One region of the Streptomyces sp. NPDC056061 genome, then DNA from elsewhere that is predicted to be linked to it. Evidence: riboswitches for the same ligand, from Rfam matches in the RefSeq annotation. Region 1 holds a riboswitch; each other region holds the start of a gene.
The links. A riboswitch is a leader RNA that binds a small molecule or an ion and turns the genes downstream of it on or off. The one in region 1 is predicted to bind cyclic di-AMP.

Region 1 (5,307 bases):
TTCTCCTCGCATCTCCTCGTACGGAGAACGCGGAGCCGCGGCCCGTTCCCGGCCACCCATCATGGTCCGCCGCGCCGTTGGCGTCCATCGCCCTGTCCGTCCGGTGGGGATGGCGCACCGTGCGGCGCGTCCCCGGTGTGCGCGGCGGCGTCGGCGGTCAGGACTGCGTGTCCTCCGGGATGCTGACCAGCCAGCGGGTCCCCGGGCGGGGCCGCAGGTACAGCACCCAGTAGAGGGTGGCGACCGCGGTGATGCCGCCGGTCCACAGCAGGTACTCGGTCTCCTGCTGGATCAGGATGTACGCGAGCACCACGATGAGCAGGGCGGGGATCGTCGGCCACAGGGGCATGCGCCAGGCGGGCGCCTCGCGGTGGGCGCCGCGGCGGCAGAGCAGGGCGGCGACGGCGACCAGCAGGTACATGCCGGTGACGGAGACGCCGGTGACGCCGTACAGGGTGTCCAGGTTGACGAAGCAGAGTGCCGCGCCGGGGACGCCGACGAGCAGGGTGGCCACCCACGGGGAACCGAACCGACCGAGCCTGGACAGTGCGTGGTTGACCGGCTCGGGCCATGCCTTGTCGCGGGCGGAGGCGAACAGGACCCGTGAGTTCTGGATGACCATCACGATGCCCGCGTTGATGATGGCGAGGGCGACGCAGAGGCTGACGAAGGTTCCGACGGCCGAGTTGGACCAGGAGACGATCATGGTGTTGAGGTCGCCCGAGGTCAGTGCCGCGAGGTCCGGGGCGCCCATCGTGAGAGCGATGACGGGAACGAGGATGACCGCGCTGGAGATGGCAAGGGTGGCGAGCACGGTACGGGCGACGTTGCGGCGCGGGTTCTCCAGTTCCTCCGAGAGGTAGACGGCGGTGGAGAAGCCCTGGGTGATGAAGAGCGCGATCGCGAGTCCGGAGATCACCATCATCGCGGTCACGGTGGAGGTCGTGCCGTCCGAGGAGGCGACCTGACCGTGCACCAGCGCGGAGGCTCCGCGCTCGGAGTGGGCGAAGCCGAGAACGGCGACGAGGGCGGCGGCGATCACCTCCAGGACGAGGAAGATCCCGGTGATCCACGCGTTGGCCCGCAGGTCCAGCAGGCCGGCGAGGGTGGCCAGCAGCATGACCCCGGCGCCCGCCGCGGGGGCCGGGATGTGCACGACGGGAGCGAGGTAGTCGGCCGTGCCCATGGCGATGACCGGAGGCACGATCATCACGACGAGCAGGGACAGCACGAAGACGAGCCAGCCGGCGAGCCGTCCCGCCATGGTCGACACCATGGCGTACTCGCCTCCCGCGCTCGGGATCAGGGTGCCGAGTTCCGAGTAGCAGAAGGCGACGGCGATGCAGAGCAGCGAGCCGATGGCGATGGTGAGTGCCGTGTACGTGCCCAGGCTGGAGAACAGGTCCGGTACGACCACGAACAGGGTCGAGGCGGGCGTCACGCACGACAGCGTGAGCAGTGTCCCGCCCACGACGCCGATGGAACGCTTGAGCTTCTGCGGGGTGGGGCCGGTCGCCGGTGCGAGCGCCTGGGGAGCGCTGAGCGTTTCGGTCATCGTGCGTTTCCGATCGACAGGTGTGATGTTCGAGCAGGGAGCGGTATCGCCTCCAGACGAGGACGTGGTGTGTGGTTTCGTCGCTCCCAGCGCGACATGCAATCTCGACGAGTTCCGCAGGTCAAGAGCTGTTTACCTACGGAATTCGTTGTCGATGCATCGCACCACGACGATTTGACGACAGAAGTGCGTCATTTCCTGCGGTAGTCGGTATGTGCGGGAACCGCAGCCGGCCGGGATGGAAAGTTTTGCCCGTCCCGGCATCCGGAACGGGCGACGACGCCCCGGGACGCACGGGTGGCACGGCCCGCGGGTCGCGCGTTGCCGGACCAGGTGCCAGCCTGGATGCATGGCTTGGGCGTCATGGACGACTCGTGGTGTTTTCTCCGGGCACGGCGGCGTGCTCACCGAGGAGGTCGGTGTCCTGACCGGGGACCTGACCATTCATACGACCTGGGCCGACGACACGGCTCAGGTGACCGTGCAGTACACGGGCGCGATCGACTGGTTCACCATGTCGGGCAGCCCCGTGCCCTGCGATTCGGAGGAGGACAGCCGAAGCCTCCACGACGCGGTGGTGCGGTCGGTCCGGCTGGGTGCGGCGGCCACGGTTCCCCGACCACCGCTCCGGGCGCCGGAACGCCCGGCAGGGAGCGCCCAGGAATGAGGGACAGGCGCTCGCGGGGGCGACGCGCGCTCGCGCCGCCCGCCTTCGGCCCCGCGATGCGCCCCCGCGTCGGGCCGTCCGGCCTTCCGCGGGGGCGCATCGCGTCCGTGTCGCACCGGCCGTCAACCGGTGCCTGCGGGCATCAGTAGGCGCCGAACACGTTGTCGATCGAGCCGTACTTGGCCGCGGCGTAGTTGCACGCGGCGGTGATGTTGGCGACCGGGTCGTAGCCGTCCAGCGAGGTGCCGGGCACATGGTAGGCACGGAAGGTCGGCTCGATGATCTGGAGGAGGCCCTTGGACGGCGTCCCGGCGGCGGCGTTCGAGTCCCAGTTGTTGATGGCCCGGGGGTTGCCGGAGGACTCCCGCATGATGTTGCGGTGGATGCCGTCGTAGCTGCCCGGGATGCTGTGACGGGCCATGACGGCCAGCGACTCCCTGATCCAGCCGTCCAGGTTGTTCGGGTACGAGACCGGCGCGGCGGTGATGGTCGCGGCCGCGGAGCCGCTCGCAGCCGGTACGGCGGCGGCGCCGACGGCCAGCTTCATGCCCGGGACGATCAGGGCGGGGTTGCCGCCGATGACGGCTCGATTGCCCTCGTACAGCTTCTGCCAGCCGCCCTCGACGGAGTACTTCTGCGCGATCTTGGAAAGGGTGTCGCCCGCGATCACGGAATGCGTGGCAGGTGCGGCATTGCGCGCGGGAACCTGTCCGACGACGGACGCGGCGGATGCCACGGCCTTTCCGGTGGGGGCCTGCGCCGGAGCGGCCGAGGCGAAACCGGCACCGATCAGCGGGAGCACGAGGGCCATTCCGCCCGTCGCAGCGGCAATGAGGCCGCGGGTCGGCGAAATGAACGAGTGGCGACGGTACTTGCCCGTTGCGGTCATGGCGAATTCCTCTCCGCCGCCTGCGAGGTGAGCTGTCGGGTTCGGACTGGAGATGTCCGGCCGCACACGAATGCGACTTCACCCCGAGCCGGTCCGGATACCGGACCGGCGGCCTACCTGGTTCCCCCGCTCCTGCCGTACGTGAGTGGGTCGGGTTCTCGGACGGCGGCAGGATTCGGCGTTCCGTCCGGATTGACGGTGACCGTAGGCGAGAAAAGCGGAATGAAACAAGCCTGCATTTTTTGATCACAATTGATCCGCATGATCAATTCATTCAATTCGCAGTAAGCCACCTCACACCAGGGAGCCAACCGTCCCCGCACGAAAGGGGAACCGGAGCACGGACCGAGCCGCGACGAAGCCCTCGTGTGACGCGCACCACGGATTCACGAAAAGGACATTTCACCCGACAGCCAAAGGCCGCATCACATACCCGAGTTACCCGTATCGACCAAAATTATAATTAAGGGCAAATCGCCCACATTGCGACATTCCTCGGCGGTCTGCGTGCTACGGACCGCGTGTTGCGGGCTGCGAGCCTCCGCCGGAGCCCGCGGTCGAGGCCCGCGCACCGCCCGGACACGCGGCGGGGCCGCCCGTCATCACACGACGGACGGCCCCGCACAACGATGCTCAGAGCCTGGAGAGGATCTTGTTCATCTTCTCGATCTCGCCGGTCTGCGCGGCGACGACAGCTCCGGCGAGCTTCTTCGCATCGGCGTCGCGGCCGTTCTTCCGTTCACTCTCGGCCATGGTGACCGCGCCTTCGTGGTGCGCGATCATGAGCCGGGCGAACTTCTTGTCGAAGTCCGTGCCCTTGGCTGCCCCGAGATCATTCATGTCCTTGCCGGACATCATCCCGGGCATGCCCGAGCCGTCCGGACCGTGATGCATGCCGGGCATGTCCTCCGCCGAGGACGAGACCGCGGGCAGTGGCCTGCCCCAGGCGTTCAGCCAACCCGTCATGGTGTCGATCTCGGGGTCCTGGGCCTTCTTGATCGCCGCGGCCAGCGCCTTGATCTCGGAATCGGCGGCACGGCCGTCGGCCAGCTCCGCCATCTCGACGGCCTGACGGTGGTGCGGGATCATCTGCTGCGCGAACTCCACGTCCGCATCGTTGAACGCGCCGGGGGTGACCTGCGCGGAGGCTGCGGGGGAAGCGTGTTCCGTGCCCGGCATGGACGAGCCGCCGGAGTCGTCGGAGGTACCGCAGGCCGTCAGCGCCAGGGCGAGCACGGCGACGGCGAGCGACGCACGTCGGCCGGCCGCGGAACGGGTGGGAGAAACTGACATCACAGGTGTCTTTCCAGGTGGTCGGCGCCACATCGGTGACGCGCGGGAGTCGGGCAGATCGTCCTGCCGGTCCGGCCGGGGCCGGGGCCGGCGAACCACCTGTCACGTCCGCGCGACACACACCTGGAGCAACAGCCCTCTTCCTGCGTACGGCGGCCCCCGCCGCACCGGTCCGCGGGGGGCACCACCGCGCCCCGGGAGGAACCACGCGGCCAGGAGCACGGATCCCAGCGCCGCCGGCAGCGGCACCAGCCGGTCCCGGGCCTGGGTCGACACGCAGGACTCGCCGGTCGCGCCGGGCAGGTCGGGCGCCGCGTGGACGGTGCCGCGTTCGTCCGCCTGCGCGAGGGGTCCGGTCCCCGCCCGCACGGGCACGGGCGGTGCCGCACTCATGGCCATGGCGTCGTGGCAGCCCTCCACCGCGCTCGCCGGGGCCCCGTGCATCAGGAACATCCCGCACAGGACGGCACAGAGGACGAGCAGCCGGAGTGCTCCCGGTGTGCGTGTCCACCTGCGATTCACGGCTGCCTCGGCATCCTCGGTCGTACGAGCCCTGCGGTTCCGGCCGACAATACCCCCATGGGGTTTACCGCCCCATGGCACCCCGCCCTCCGCGCCGCGACGCCGCGGCGACGTCCCTCGCCTTCGCACCACCACCGCGTGCGGAAGCGTTTCCCGGCACCTACGCTCATATGTGGATCAATGCCGCCACCCGCCGTGACCTGACAGGAAGCGAGATCCCCATGGAGCGGCTCAAGTTGTCGGGAATCGGCGGGGAACTCGCGGCGGAGTTCGCCGGAACGCTGATTCTCATCCTCTTCGGCTGCGGTGTGGTGGCCCAGGTCGTCGCCGGCGGGGCGCTCACCGACCCGCCGGGCGGCCTCGGGAATCACGACAGCATCG
Region 2 (5,307 bases), on a different contig from region 1:
GAGGAAGGCGGTGTCCTCGGCCGTGGCGTGCGCGAGGTGCCCGCTGCGGAAGAGCCTGCCGTACCGCACCCGCCGTCCGTCCGCGGTGGGCAGTCCGCCCACGTCGCGGAAATTGCGGACGCCCGCCAGTTCGGGTTCCGTCGACGGGATCTGCGGCTGCTGCGGCACGGTGACTCCTGGGGTGTCTGGCGTCGACGCGAGTCGCCGACAAGGCCACCCCCGCGACGATACGACATCGGTTCCTCAGGCAATCATCTCGTCCCATTCCCTGTCGAGACCCCGGCCAATTCCCGTGCCGCGGCCGTGAGTCCGTCGGTGGATCACTCGCCGCAACCGTTGCCCCGCCGACGGCGATGGTCGATGATGTGCGGAACTGTTGGAATGTGGGGATGCGATGATCGAGACGGGCGACACCGGCCGGACCTGGCTGCTCACCGGGGCGAGCAGCAGCTACGCACTACAGCTCACGGAGCGGGACGAACTCGTCCATCTGCACTGGGGGCCGCAGATCTCCCTCGCGGCGGCCGAAGCCCTGGCCGCCGCGCCTCAGCCGCCGCCCAGGGGGTTCGAGTCCGCGCTCGACGGCCGCGAGGAGTATCCCGTCGAGGGCGGCCCCCGGTTCGTGCGCCCGGCTCTGTCGGTACGCACCGAGGAGGTCCGCGGCACCGAGTGGGTCCTCGCCGGTGCCGCGGTGGACGGTGACGAGCTGCGGATCGGTTTCACCGACCCGGTGCACCGGCTCGCCCTCGACCTGCACTACCGGATGCGGGACGACTCCGACGTGATCGAGCGCTGGGCCACCGTCGCCCACACCGGGCCGGACGGACCGCCGCTGGAACTGCTGCGCGCCGACGCCGCCGCCTGGACGCTGCCCGCCCGGGACGGCTGGCGGATGAGCCGGCTGCACGGCCGATGGGCGGCGGAGACACAGATCGCCCGGACGGAGCTGACCTACGGCGAGAGCGTCATCTCCAGCAGGCGCGGCCACACCGGGCACCAGCACCTGCCCTGGGTGGCCCTGGACGCGGACGGCACGGCCACCGAGGAGCACGGCGAGGTCTACGGCTGCGCGCTCGGCTGGTCCGGATCGTGGCGGATCTCCGTACAGCAACTCCCCGACGGGATCGTGCAGATCACCGGAGGAGCCGGCCACGACGACGCGGGACTGCTGCGGCTCGCGCCGGGGGAGTCGTACACCACCCCCGTCTTCGCCGGCCTGTGGAGCGGGGCGGGCTTCGGCGGGGCGAGTCGCGCCTGGCACGCCTGGCAACTGGCCCACGTCGTCCCGGACGCGGAGCGGTTGCGACCGGTGCTCTACAACTCCTGGGAGGCGACCGGATTCGACATCTCGCAGGACCAGCAACGCGCCCTGGCCGAGCGCGCGGCCGCCATGGGAGTCGAACTGTTCGTCGTGGACGACGCCTGGTTCGGGCGGCGCACCGACGACCGGGCCGGTCTCGGGGACTGGACGCCGAATCCGGACCGCTTCCCCGCCGGGTTGAAACCGCTCGCCGACGAAGTGCACGGCCTCGGTATGCAGTTCGGCATCTGGGTCGAACCGGAAATGGTCAACCCCGACAGCGATCTTTATCGCGCGCATCCCGACTGGGTTCAGCATTTCCCGGGGCGTACGCGGACCGAGTTCCGTCATCAACTGGTTCTCAATCTCGCCCGGAACGATGTGCGCGAGTATCTGTGGGAACAACTGGACGCCCTGCTGACCAGTGCTCCGATCGACTATGTGAAATGGGACTTCAACCGCAGTTTCACGGACGCCGGCTGGCCCGGTGAGGAGTATGCGCAGAAACTCTGGGTCGAGCATGTCGACGGCCTCTACGCGTTGATCGACCGATTGCGGGCCGCGCATCCCTCGGTGGCGTTCGAATCCTGCTCGGGCGGCGGCGGCCGGGTCGACCTGGGCATTCTCTCCCGTACCGACCAGGTGTGGACCTCGGACAACACCGATCCGCTCGACCGCCTCGTCATCCAGGAGGGCTTCAGTCAGATCCATCCGGCCCGGGTGATGGCCGCCTGGGTCACCGACAGCCCGAACGTGCAGCTCAACGACCGGGTCAGCTCGCTGCGCTTCCGCTTCGTGAGCGCGATGGCCGGGGTGCTCGGCGTGGGCGGGGACCTCACCGAGTGGAGCGCGGAGGAACTGGCCGAGGCGCGGAGCTGGGTGGACCTCTACAAGGAGATCCGGCCGCACGTGCAGCGCGGGGCGCTGTACCGGCTGCGCGCCCCGCGCGGCGGTCTGAGCGCGGTGCAGTACGTCCACGGCGAGGAGACCGTGGTCCTGGTGTGGCTGGAGGCGCAGCGGTACGGCGAACGGCCGCCGGCCCTGCGGCTGCGCGGACTCGACCCGACGGCGACGTACACCTGCCTGGACACGGGTGCGGTGCACCACGGTTCGGTGCTGCTCCACCAGGGCCTGCACACGGGCCTGCGGGGGGACCTCGACGCGCGGGTGCTGAGGCTGCGGCGCGCGTGACCTCCCGCCGCCCTCTCCGCGGTGTCCGTAATGGGCATTTTGGTGGCTTATGTGGTGAATGATCCCGTCGAGGGTTTCGTGCTCGTGAGCGGGATCATATCCGTGACCGTACGTGCCGGCGGGCGCGTCGCGTATTCCCCGTGCGGTGCGGAAATTCAAGATCCGTAATCCACGGAGGGTGACCGGAATTCCGCGCCGAATTCACGGCGCGGAATCCGTCGCGGAATCGACGGCTTGTTCTCGTCGTCCCGATTCGCTTACGGTCACCGTCATTCCGGACGGACCGCCCAATCCTGCCGCCGACCGGATATCGCACCCACTCATCGTGTGGCAGGAGCGGGGGAACCAGGTAGTCCGCCGAACGGAGAAATCCGGTCGGCTCGGGGTGAAGTCGCGCACCGCGCGACCGGGCATCTCCAGCCCGAACCCGACAGCTCACCTCGCAGGCGCCGGAGAGGAAGCACGTCATGCCCATTTCGGGTAAGCACCGTCGTATCAGGACCGGCGCCGTCGCCCGCGGTGTCGCCGCGGTGAGCGCCGGCGGCGCCGTCATCGCGCTGCCGCTGCTCGGTGCCACCGGCGCCCACGCCGCCGAACAAGCGGCCCCGGCCTCCGCCGCGCACACCGCCCCGGCCCGTCCGGCTGCCCAGGCGCAGGCCGCCACGACGTATTCCGTCGTCGCGGGCGACTACCTGTCGAAGATCGCCGCCGAGCACAAGGTCGACGGCGGCTGGCAGAAGCTGTACCAGGACAACCGCGCGGTCGTCGGCGACGACCCGAGCCTGATCTTCCCGGGCATGAAGCTGACGCTCGGCGCCGAGGTCTCCGGCACCTCCGCGCCCGCCGGCGCGGGCGCGGGCTCCTCGCTCCCGTCGAAGGTCCCCACGGCGCCGTCGGCGGTCGTCGAGAAGTCCGCCCCGGCCAAGACCGCGTCGGCCGCCAAGCCCCTGACGGTCACGGAGGCGAAGACGTCTGCCCCGGCCGCCGGGAGCAGCGCCTCCGGTTACGTCCACCCCGTTCCCGGCAACCACACCACCGGGTACCGCGCGTCCGGCTCCAACTGGTCCAGCGGCAGCCACACCGGGATCGACTTCCCCGTCTTCACCGGCACCGGCGTGAAGGCCATCACCTCCGGCACCGTCGTCACCGCCGGCTGGGGCGGCGCGTACGGCAACCAGGTCGTCATCAAGCACGCGGACGGCCGCTACTCCCAGTACGGCCACCTGTCCTCGATCTCGGTCTCGGCGGGCCAGTCCGTGGGCGCCGGTCAGCAGATCGGTCTCTCCGGTTCCACCGGCAACGCCACCGGTCCGCACCTGCACTTCGAGGTCCGCACCGGCCCGGCGTACGGCTCGGACATCAACCCGATCGCCTACCTCGCGGCGCACGGCATCTACGTCTGATCCGAGCGGCCGGACGGCCGAAGTGACCGGGGGCGACCCGGGCGAGACCGAAGGGGCGGTGCGCGGCGGCGCACCGCCCCTTCCGCTCACGACCCGAGGGGCGAGAGGAGGCGGGCTCTCGATGCCCCGCGACTGCGCCTCCCGGGTCGCCGGTCGTGAGGCCACCCTCTATTGCCCCAGGCCCTATTCCCTCGTCGCGGGCACTGACCGGGTGGTTTATCTCACCACCCGTCAACCCCTTATTACGGTCGCGTAGGTCACATTCGTCGGTGCAGGATAAGCCCTTGTGGCAGACGATTCGAGAAACAACCAACGTGACGTCAACGACCGACAGGACGTCATCGGGTCGTACGCGGCGATCGGCGACAGCTTCACCGAGGGAGTCGGAGACCCCGGCCCGGACGGGACCTACGTCGGCTGGGCGGACCGTTTCGCGGTACTCCTCGCGGACCAGCTCCCGGAACCCGACGCGGCGACGCACCCCGAAGGCCCCACGCACGCGGACTTCAGGTACGCCAACCTCGCCGTACGCGGACGCCTCCTCGACCAGATCGTCGAGGAGCAGGTGCCGCGCGCCAAGGAACTGGCACCCGACCTGGTGACCTTCTGCGCGGGTGGCAACGACATCATCAGGCCCGGCACCGACCCGGACGACGTGGCCGAGCGCTTCGAACGCGCGGTCGCCGAACTGGCCCGGTCGGTCGGCACGGTCATGGTCACCACCGGCTTCGACACCCGCGGCGTTCCTGTGCTGCGCCACCTGCGCGGCAAGATCGCCACGTACACCGCCCATGTGCGGGCCATCGCCGACCGCTACGACTGCCCCGTTCTCGACCTGTGGTCGCTGCGGTCCGTCCAGGACCGGCGTGCCTGGGACGACGACCGGCTCCACCTGTCCCCCGAAGGACACACCCGGGTCGCGCTGCGCGCTGCTCAGGTCCTCGGGCTGGAGGTGCCGGCCGACCCGGACCAGGCGTGGCCCCCGCAGGACCGGCGCGGCACGCTCGAAGTGCGCCGCGACGACATCCACTGGGCGCGCGAGTACCTGGTTCCGTGGATCGGCCGACGGCTGCGCGGCGAGTCCTCCGGCGACCACGTCGAGGCGAAGCGACCGGACCTGCTTCCGCTCTGAGGGGCGTTCCGGCAGGCCGCGGGCACGCGCCCGCGGATGCCGTCCGTCGGCACGACGCTCCCGCCCGCCGGGCCGGTCCCGGGGGCGGGACCGGCCCGGCAGTGCTCAGGCGGGTCCGGCGGGCGCCGGTATCCGCTCCAGCACCCCGCCTGCGAACACGTCGTACAGCGGCAGTGTCTCCAGGTGCACATAGCCGATGTGGCAGTCGCACGCGGCCAGCGGACACGCGCGCGGCGCGAGCGCTCGACGGTAGCTCCCGTCGTAGAGGTTGCCGAGCTCCG
Region 3 (5,307 bases), on a different contig from region 1:
CGAGGGCGGGCTGCTGGAAACCGGGATCGAGGAGCTGCTGCGGTACGACGGACCGGTGGAGCTGGCGACCTGGCGGTTCGCCACCGAGCCGCTGACGCTCGGCGGCCGGGACATCGCGACCGGGGACCCGGTCCTCGTCGTCCTCGCCGCCGCCGACCGCGACCCGGCGCGCTTCGACGAGCCCGACACGCTCGACCTCGCGCGACGTGACAATCAGCACCTCGGATACGGGCACGGCATCCACTACTGCCTGGGCGCGCCGCTCGCCCGGCTGGAGGGACGGACCGCACTGGCCACGCTGCTGACCCGCCTTCCGGACCTGCGACTCGCGGTGGAACCCGCCGATATGCGGTGGCGTGGAGGGCTCATCATGCGCGGACTGCGCACCCTGCCCGTGGAGTTCACACCCCGCCCCGGAACAGTCAAAACTGACGCCACGTCAGCTCTGTGACTTTGACGTGATCCGTGCTGCATCGACTTGTGACACGCGTTCGGGTCCGGCTAGGTTCACCGTTCGACTCACCAGTCGCTCGTCAGACCTTGTCCGTCACACGGAAGGCAATTCCATGGGCTCCGCGAACGGCCGACACCGTCGCCCTCGTCAGGCACCCGCCATCGTCGTCGCCGCGGGTGTGACCGGATCCGCCATCGCCATCCCGCTGCTCGGCGCGGGCGCCGCGCAGGCGGCCGACGCCACGACATGGGACCGGGTGGCCGAGTGCGAGAGCGGTGGTACGTGGAGCGCCGACTTCGGCAACGGCTCCTACGGCGGCCTCCAGCTCACACCGGAGACGTGGAAGGCGTACGGCGGTGAGTCGTACGCGCCGCGGGCCGACCTCGCCAGCCGGGCGCAGCAGATCGCGGTGGCCGAGAAGATCCTCGACGCCCGGGGTCCGAAGGCATGGCCGAGCTGTGCGGTGATCTCCGGCCTCGCGACGGACGGGACGCTGCCCGGGGTGGACCCGGGAACGACGCCCTCCGCCGAGCCGACCGGGGCCACCGGGAACGAGCAGGCGTCCGGGGACGCATCGACGTCCCCGGCCGACGGTGCCACGCCCTCCGGCGAGGCCGAGGAGCCGAAGGGGGACGCCGAGCCGTCCACGAAGCCCCCGGCCACCGAGTCGGCGTCCCCGTCCTCCGACCCCTCCCGTTCCGCCGACGCCGGTGATGCGCCCGGTTCATCCGGTTCATCCGGTTCGAGCCCCTCCGGCTCCTCCAGCACCTCCGATCCCTCCGTTCCCTCCGATTCCTCCGGCTCCTCCGTGCCGTCCCGGGTGCCCGGAAGCGCGGGCGCGGGCGGCAAGCACCGCGGCGCCCCGGCCGCCGAGGAGGGGCGGGGCTCGACCGGCGGCGACGACCGCGAGTCGGGCCGTCACGCCTCCCGGGGCGAGGGCGGGGCGCGCGACGCGGGGGCCCCGGTCGCCGACGACGCGTACACCGTCCGTCCCGGTGACAATCTCTGGGCGATTGCTGATGCACAGAAGGTTCCCGGTGGGTGGACCGCGCTCTACGAGTCCAACAAGGACGTCGTCGGCTCCGATCCGGACCTCATCCTCCCTGGCCAGAGCCTCGACCTCGATGTGAAGGCCGACTGAGGGCGGCTTGCCGACCGGCTGAGGGAGCCTCAAAACCTGGGGTGCTTTAGAGACCTATGTCCACTTCCGTTCAAGTGAGACATGGGTCTCTTTGTGTTCTTTGGTGTGTTGCGTCCGAGGTGCTCTCGCGTATCACCCCCGACCTGCGGAAACGTCAGTTCGTCGGATGCAAGTAAGGGCATATTGTCCGATGTGTTCATCTTTGAAAGTAGAGGTTGGGTGTGTTTACGTTCGAAACCGCTCGCACCGCGGGCCCCGTCGACCGTCACGCCGAATCCTGCCGTCGGTCGGAGGGAACAGACGCGAAAGCGCCGTAGGCAGGAGCGGGGGACCCAGGTAGGCGCCGGCCCGATCGTCGAAAGACGCATCAGGACCGGCTTGGGGTGAAGTCGCGTGCTAGGACGTGCGACCGGGCAACTCACTTGGCCCGAACCCGACAGCTCACCTCGTAGGCGTCGGTGAGGAGAAGTTCCATGCTGTTTTCCGGCAAGGGCAAGCACCGCCGTTCGTCCAAGGCCGTCCGGATCGCCACGCTCGCCGGTGTCGCCGGCACCGCCGTCGCCGTTCCGCTGATGGGTGCGACCAACGCCTCCGCCGCTTCCGTCGCCACCTGGGACGCCGTCGCCCAGTGCGAGTCCGGTGGCAACTGGTCCATCAACACCGGCAACGGCTACTACGGCGGTCTGCAGTTCTCGCAGTCCAGCTGGGCCGCCGCCGGCGGCACGCAGTACGCCCCGCGTGCCGACCTGGCCACCAAGGCCCAGCAGATCGCCACCGCCGAGCGCCTCCTCGCCATGCAGGGACCGAACGCCTGGGGCTGCGCCGGGGCCGGCAACCTGCGCAACGACGGTGTGGACCCGGGCGTCAACACCGGTTCCTCCGCCAAGTCCGGTGCCTCCAAGCAGCAGAGCACCCCCTCGGCGCCGAAGCGTCAGCAGCCGCAGCAGGCCCAGCCGAAGAAGGCCGAGCGCACCGAGGCCCCGGCCGCCTCCCGCTCGGAGCGTCACGCCGCCCCGCGTGCCGAGTCGAAGAAGACCGTCACCACCCCGACCGGCAAGAAGGTCAAGAAGGGTGACGGCGAGTACAAGGTCGCCGTCGGCGACTCCCTCAGCGAGATCGCCGCGGACCACGGCGTCGAGGGCGGCTGGCAGCGGCTGTTCGAGCTGAACAAGGACATCGTCCAGGACGCCGACCTGATCTACCCGGGTCAGCAGCTGCACCTGACGAAGTAGGCCCGGCTCCCTCCTCCCCGAGCCGCCCCGGCCCGGCGCGCGTTTCCCCGTCCGCGCCGGGCCGGGGCTTCTGCGTGGTGGCCCCGCCCGGCGGGTGCCGCTCCCGTCTGGCGCGTCACCCGCACGACTTGTCATCCGTCCGACGTGTCGTTCCGGTGCGCGGCGCCCGTCGCTTCAACTTTTGTCGTCACTGATCCGTAACACCCTTGTCGTTTGTCCTGGATCGTGCGCCCTCGGGTCCTTTTTCGTCCCAGCGGGCGGGCGGTCGTGGGGTCGAGAGGGCCGGGCCGGTTAGGCTCTTGTCGCAAGGCCAACGTGACCCTGCAGAACCAGCGTCATATCCCAGAAGGAGATGCCTCGTGCCGTCCATCGACGTCGTCGTAGCCCGAGAAATCCTCGACTCCCGGGGGAACCCCACGGTCGAGGTCGAGGTCGGCCTCGACGACGGCAGCACGGGCCGTGCTGCTGTGCCGTCCGGCGCCTCCACCGGTGCGTTCGAGGCCATTGAGCTTCGTGACGGCGACCCCAACCGCTACCAGGGCAAGGGCGTCGAGAAGGCCGTCCTCGCCGTGATCGAGCAGATCGGTCCGGAGCTCGTCGGCTACGACGCCACCGAGCAGCGGCTGATCGACCAGGCGATGTTCGACCTGGACGCCACCGAGAACAAGGGCTCGCTCGGCGCCAACGCCATCCTCGGCGTCTCGCTGGCCGTCGCCCACGCCGCCTCCGAGGCTTCGGACCTGCCGCTGTTCCGCTACCTCGGCGGCCCGAACGCGCACCTGCTGCCCGTCCCGATGATGAACATCCTCAACGGTGGGTCGCACGCCGACTCCAACGTCGACATCCAGGAGTTCATGATTGCCCCGATCGGCGCGGAGTCCTTCTCCGAGGCCCTGCGCTGGGGTGCCGAGGTCTACCACACCCTGAAGAAGGTCCTGAAGACCAAGGGCCTGTCGACCGGCCTCGGCGACGAGGGCGGCTTCGCGCCGAACCTGGAGTCGAACCGCGCCGCCCTCGACCTCATCGTCGAGGCCATCAAGGAGGCCGGCTACGTCCCGGGCAAGGACATCGCGCTCGCGCTCGACGTCGCCGCGTCCGAGTTCTACAAGGACGGCACGTACGAGTTCGAGGGCAAGTCCCGCTCGGCCGCCGAGATGACCGAGTACTACGAGGAGCTCGTCTCCGCGTACCCGCTGGTCTCCATCGAGGACCCGCTGTTCGAGGACGACTGGGCCGGCTGGAAGATCATCACCGACAGGCTCGGCGCCAAGGTGCAGATCGTCGGCGACGACCTGTTCGTCACCAACCCGGAGCGCCTGGCCCGCGGCATCGAGGAGGGCTCCGCCAACGCCCTGCTCGTCAAGGTCAACCAGATCGGCTCGCTGACCGAGACCCTGGACGCCGTCGAGCTCGCCCAGCGCAACGGTTTCAAGTGCATGATGTCGCACCGTTCCGGCGAGACCGAGGACGTCACCATCGCCGACCTCGCCGTCGCGGTGAACTGCGGCCAGATCAAGACCGGCGCCCCGGCCCGTTCGGACCGTGTCGCCAAGTACAACCAGCTGCTGCGCATCGAGGAGATCCTCGACGACGCCGCGGTGTACGCGGGCCGCTCGGCGTTCCCCCGGTTCCGCCCGGCGGACTGATCGGCACGCCGTTCCAGGACCGATCGGCGCGCCGTCCGCGCACCGATCGGCACCGTGAGGGCCGACGCCCTCCGGGCCCGCACGGCCCGAAGGCCCCGGCCTCCGTCCGTCCCCGCACCCGGTCCCGTACCGTGTGCGGGGACGGACGTGCGTAGTGGGGAGGCGGAGACATGGCCGCGAAGGACCGGGACCGGTTCTCCACCGCGACCCGGTTGCGGCTGCTCGGCGAGCAGACCGCCGCCCGTGTCTACCGGTCGCAGAACCGCCGCCAGGACCGCCGCTCCCGGCTCACCGGCCGGGCGGCCTTCCTGGCGCTCATCGTGTGCTCCCTCGTGGTCGCGCTGGCGTACCCGATGCGGCAGTACGTGTCGCAGCGGGACGAGATCGCCGACCAGGAACGACTTGCGCGCGAGGCCCGCGTCCGCACCGAGGAACTGCGCGACGAGAAGGCGCGGCTCCAGGACGACGCCTACATCAGGCAGCTGGCCCGCAAGCACCTGCACTATCTTCTCCCCGGGGAGACGGGCTACACGGTGATCGACCCCGACGCGGTCAAGGAGCGCAACGGCGAGACGGACAAGTCCGGCCGGCCGTGGCACTCCAACCTCTGGGACGGCGTCGACGAAGCCGACCGCGGCTGATCCGCCCGCCCGTCCCCGTCCCCACCCCGTCACCATCGGCAGACCCCAGAACCCAGAACTAGGCAGGCATGGAAACCCCCCCTCCGCAGACCGAGCCCACCGAGCCCACCGAGGCGGACATCGCCGCGTTCCGGGAGCAGCTGGGCCGCCCGCCCCGCGGGCTGCGCGCGATCGCGCACCGCTGCCCGTGCGG

Region 2: another riboswitch for cyclic di-AMP. It lies ahead of ACFC79_RS23645 (peptidoglycan DD-metalloendopeptidase family protein); the one in region 1 lies ahead of ACFC79_RS16990 (transglycosylase SLT domain-containing protein).
Region 3: another riboswitch for cyclic di-AMP. It lies ahead of ACFC79_RS32945 (transglycosylase family protein); the one in region 1 lies ahead of ACFC79_RS16990 (transglycosylase SLT domain-containing protein).

The regions. Positions count from the first base shown of each region.
Region 1 covers NZ_JBHJWQ010000010.1:99,401-104,707, forward strand. Annotated here, with positions in the region: gene ACFC79_RS16975 (DMT family transporter) at 1-12, opposite strand, end outside; gene ACFC79_RS16980 (APC family permease) at 158-1,555, opposite strand; gene ACFC79_RS16985 (hypothetical protein) at 1,905-2,222, shown strand; gene ACFC79_RS16990 (transglycosylase SLT domain-containing protein) at 2,365-3,111, opposite strand; cyclic di-AMP (ydaO/yuaA leader) riboswitch at 3,116-3,302, opposite strand; gene ACFC79_RS16995 (DUF305 domain-containing protein) at 3,745-4,404, opposite strand; gene ACFC79_RS17000 (hypothetical protein) at 4,507-4,926, opposite strand; gene ACFC79_RS17005 (MIP/aquaporin family protein) at 5,148-5,307, shown strand, end outside.
Region 2 covers NZ_JBHJWQ010000017.1:141,211-146,517, reverse strand. Annotated here, with positions in the region: gene ACFC79_RS23655 (tyrosine-protein phosphatase) at 1-168, opposite strand, end outside; gene ACFC79_RS23650 (alpha-galactosidase) at 395-2,491, shown strand; cyclic di-AMP (ydaO/yuaA leader) riboswitch at 2,795-2,953, shown strand; gene ACFC79_RS23645 (peptidoglycan DD-metalloendopeptidase family protein) at 2,959-3,894, shown strand; gene ACFC79_RS23640 (SGNH/GDSL hydrolase family protein) at 4,181-5,026, shown strand; partial or broken gene ACFC79_RS23635 (STM4011 family radical SAM protein) at 5,094-5,307, opposite strand, start outside.
Region 3 covers NZ_JBHJWQ010000035.1:36,246-41,552, reverse strand. Annotated here, with positions in the region: gene ACFC79_RS32955 (cytochrome P450) at 1-451, shown strand, start outside; gene ACFC79_RS32950 (transglycosylase family protein) at 567-1,595, shown strand; cyclic di-AMP (ydaO/yuaA leader) riboswitch at 1,895-2,065, shown strand; gene ACFC79_RS32945 (transglycosylase family protein) at 2,069-2,827, shown strand; gene eno (phosphopyruvate hydratase) at 3,187-4,473, shown strand; gene ACFC79_RS32935 (septum formation initiator family protein) at 4,644-5,114, shown strand; gene ACFC79_RS32930 (DUF501 domain-containing protein) at 5,183-5,307, shown strand, end outside.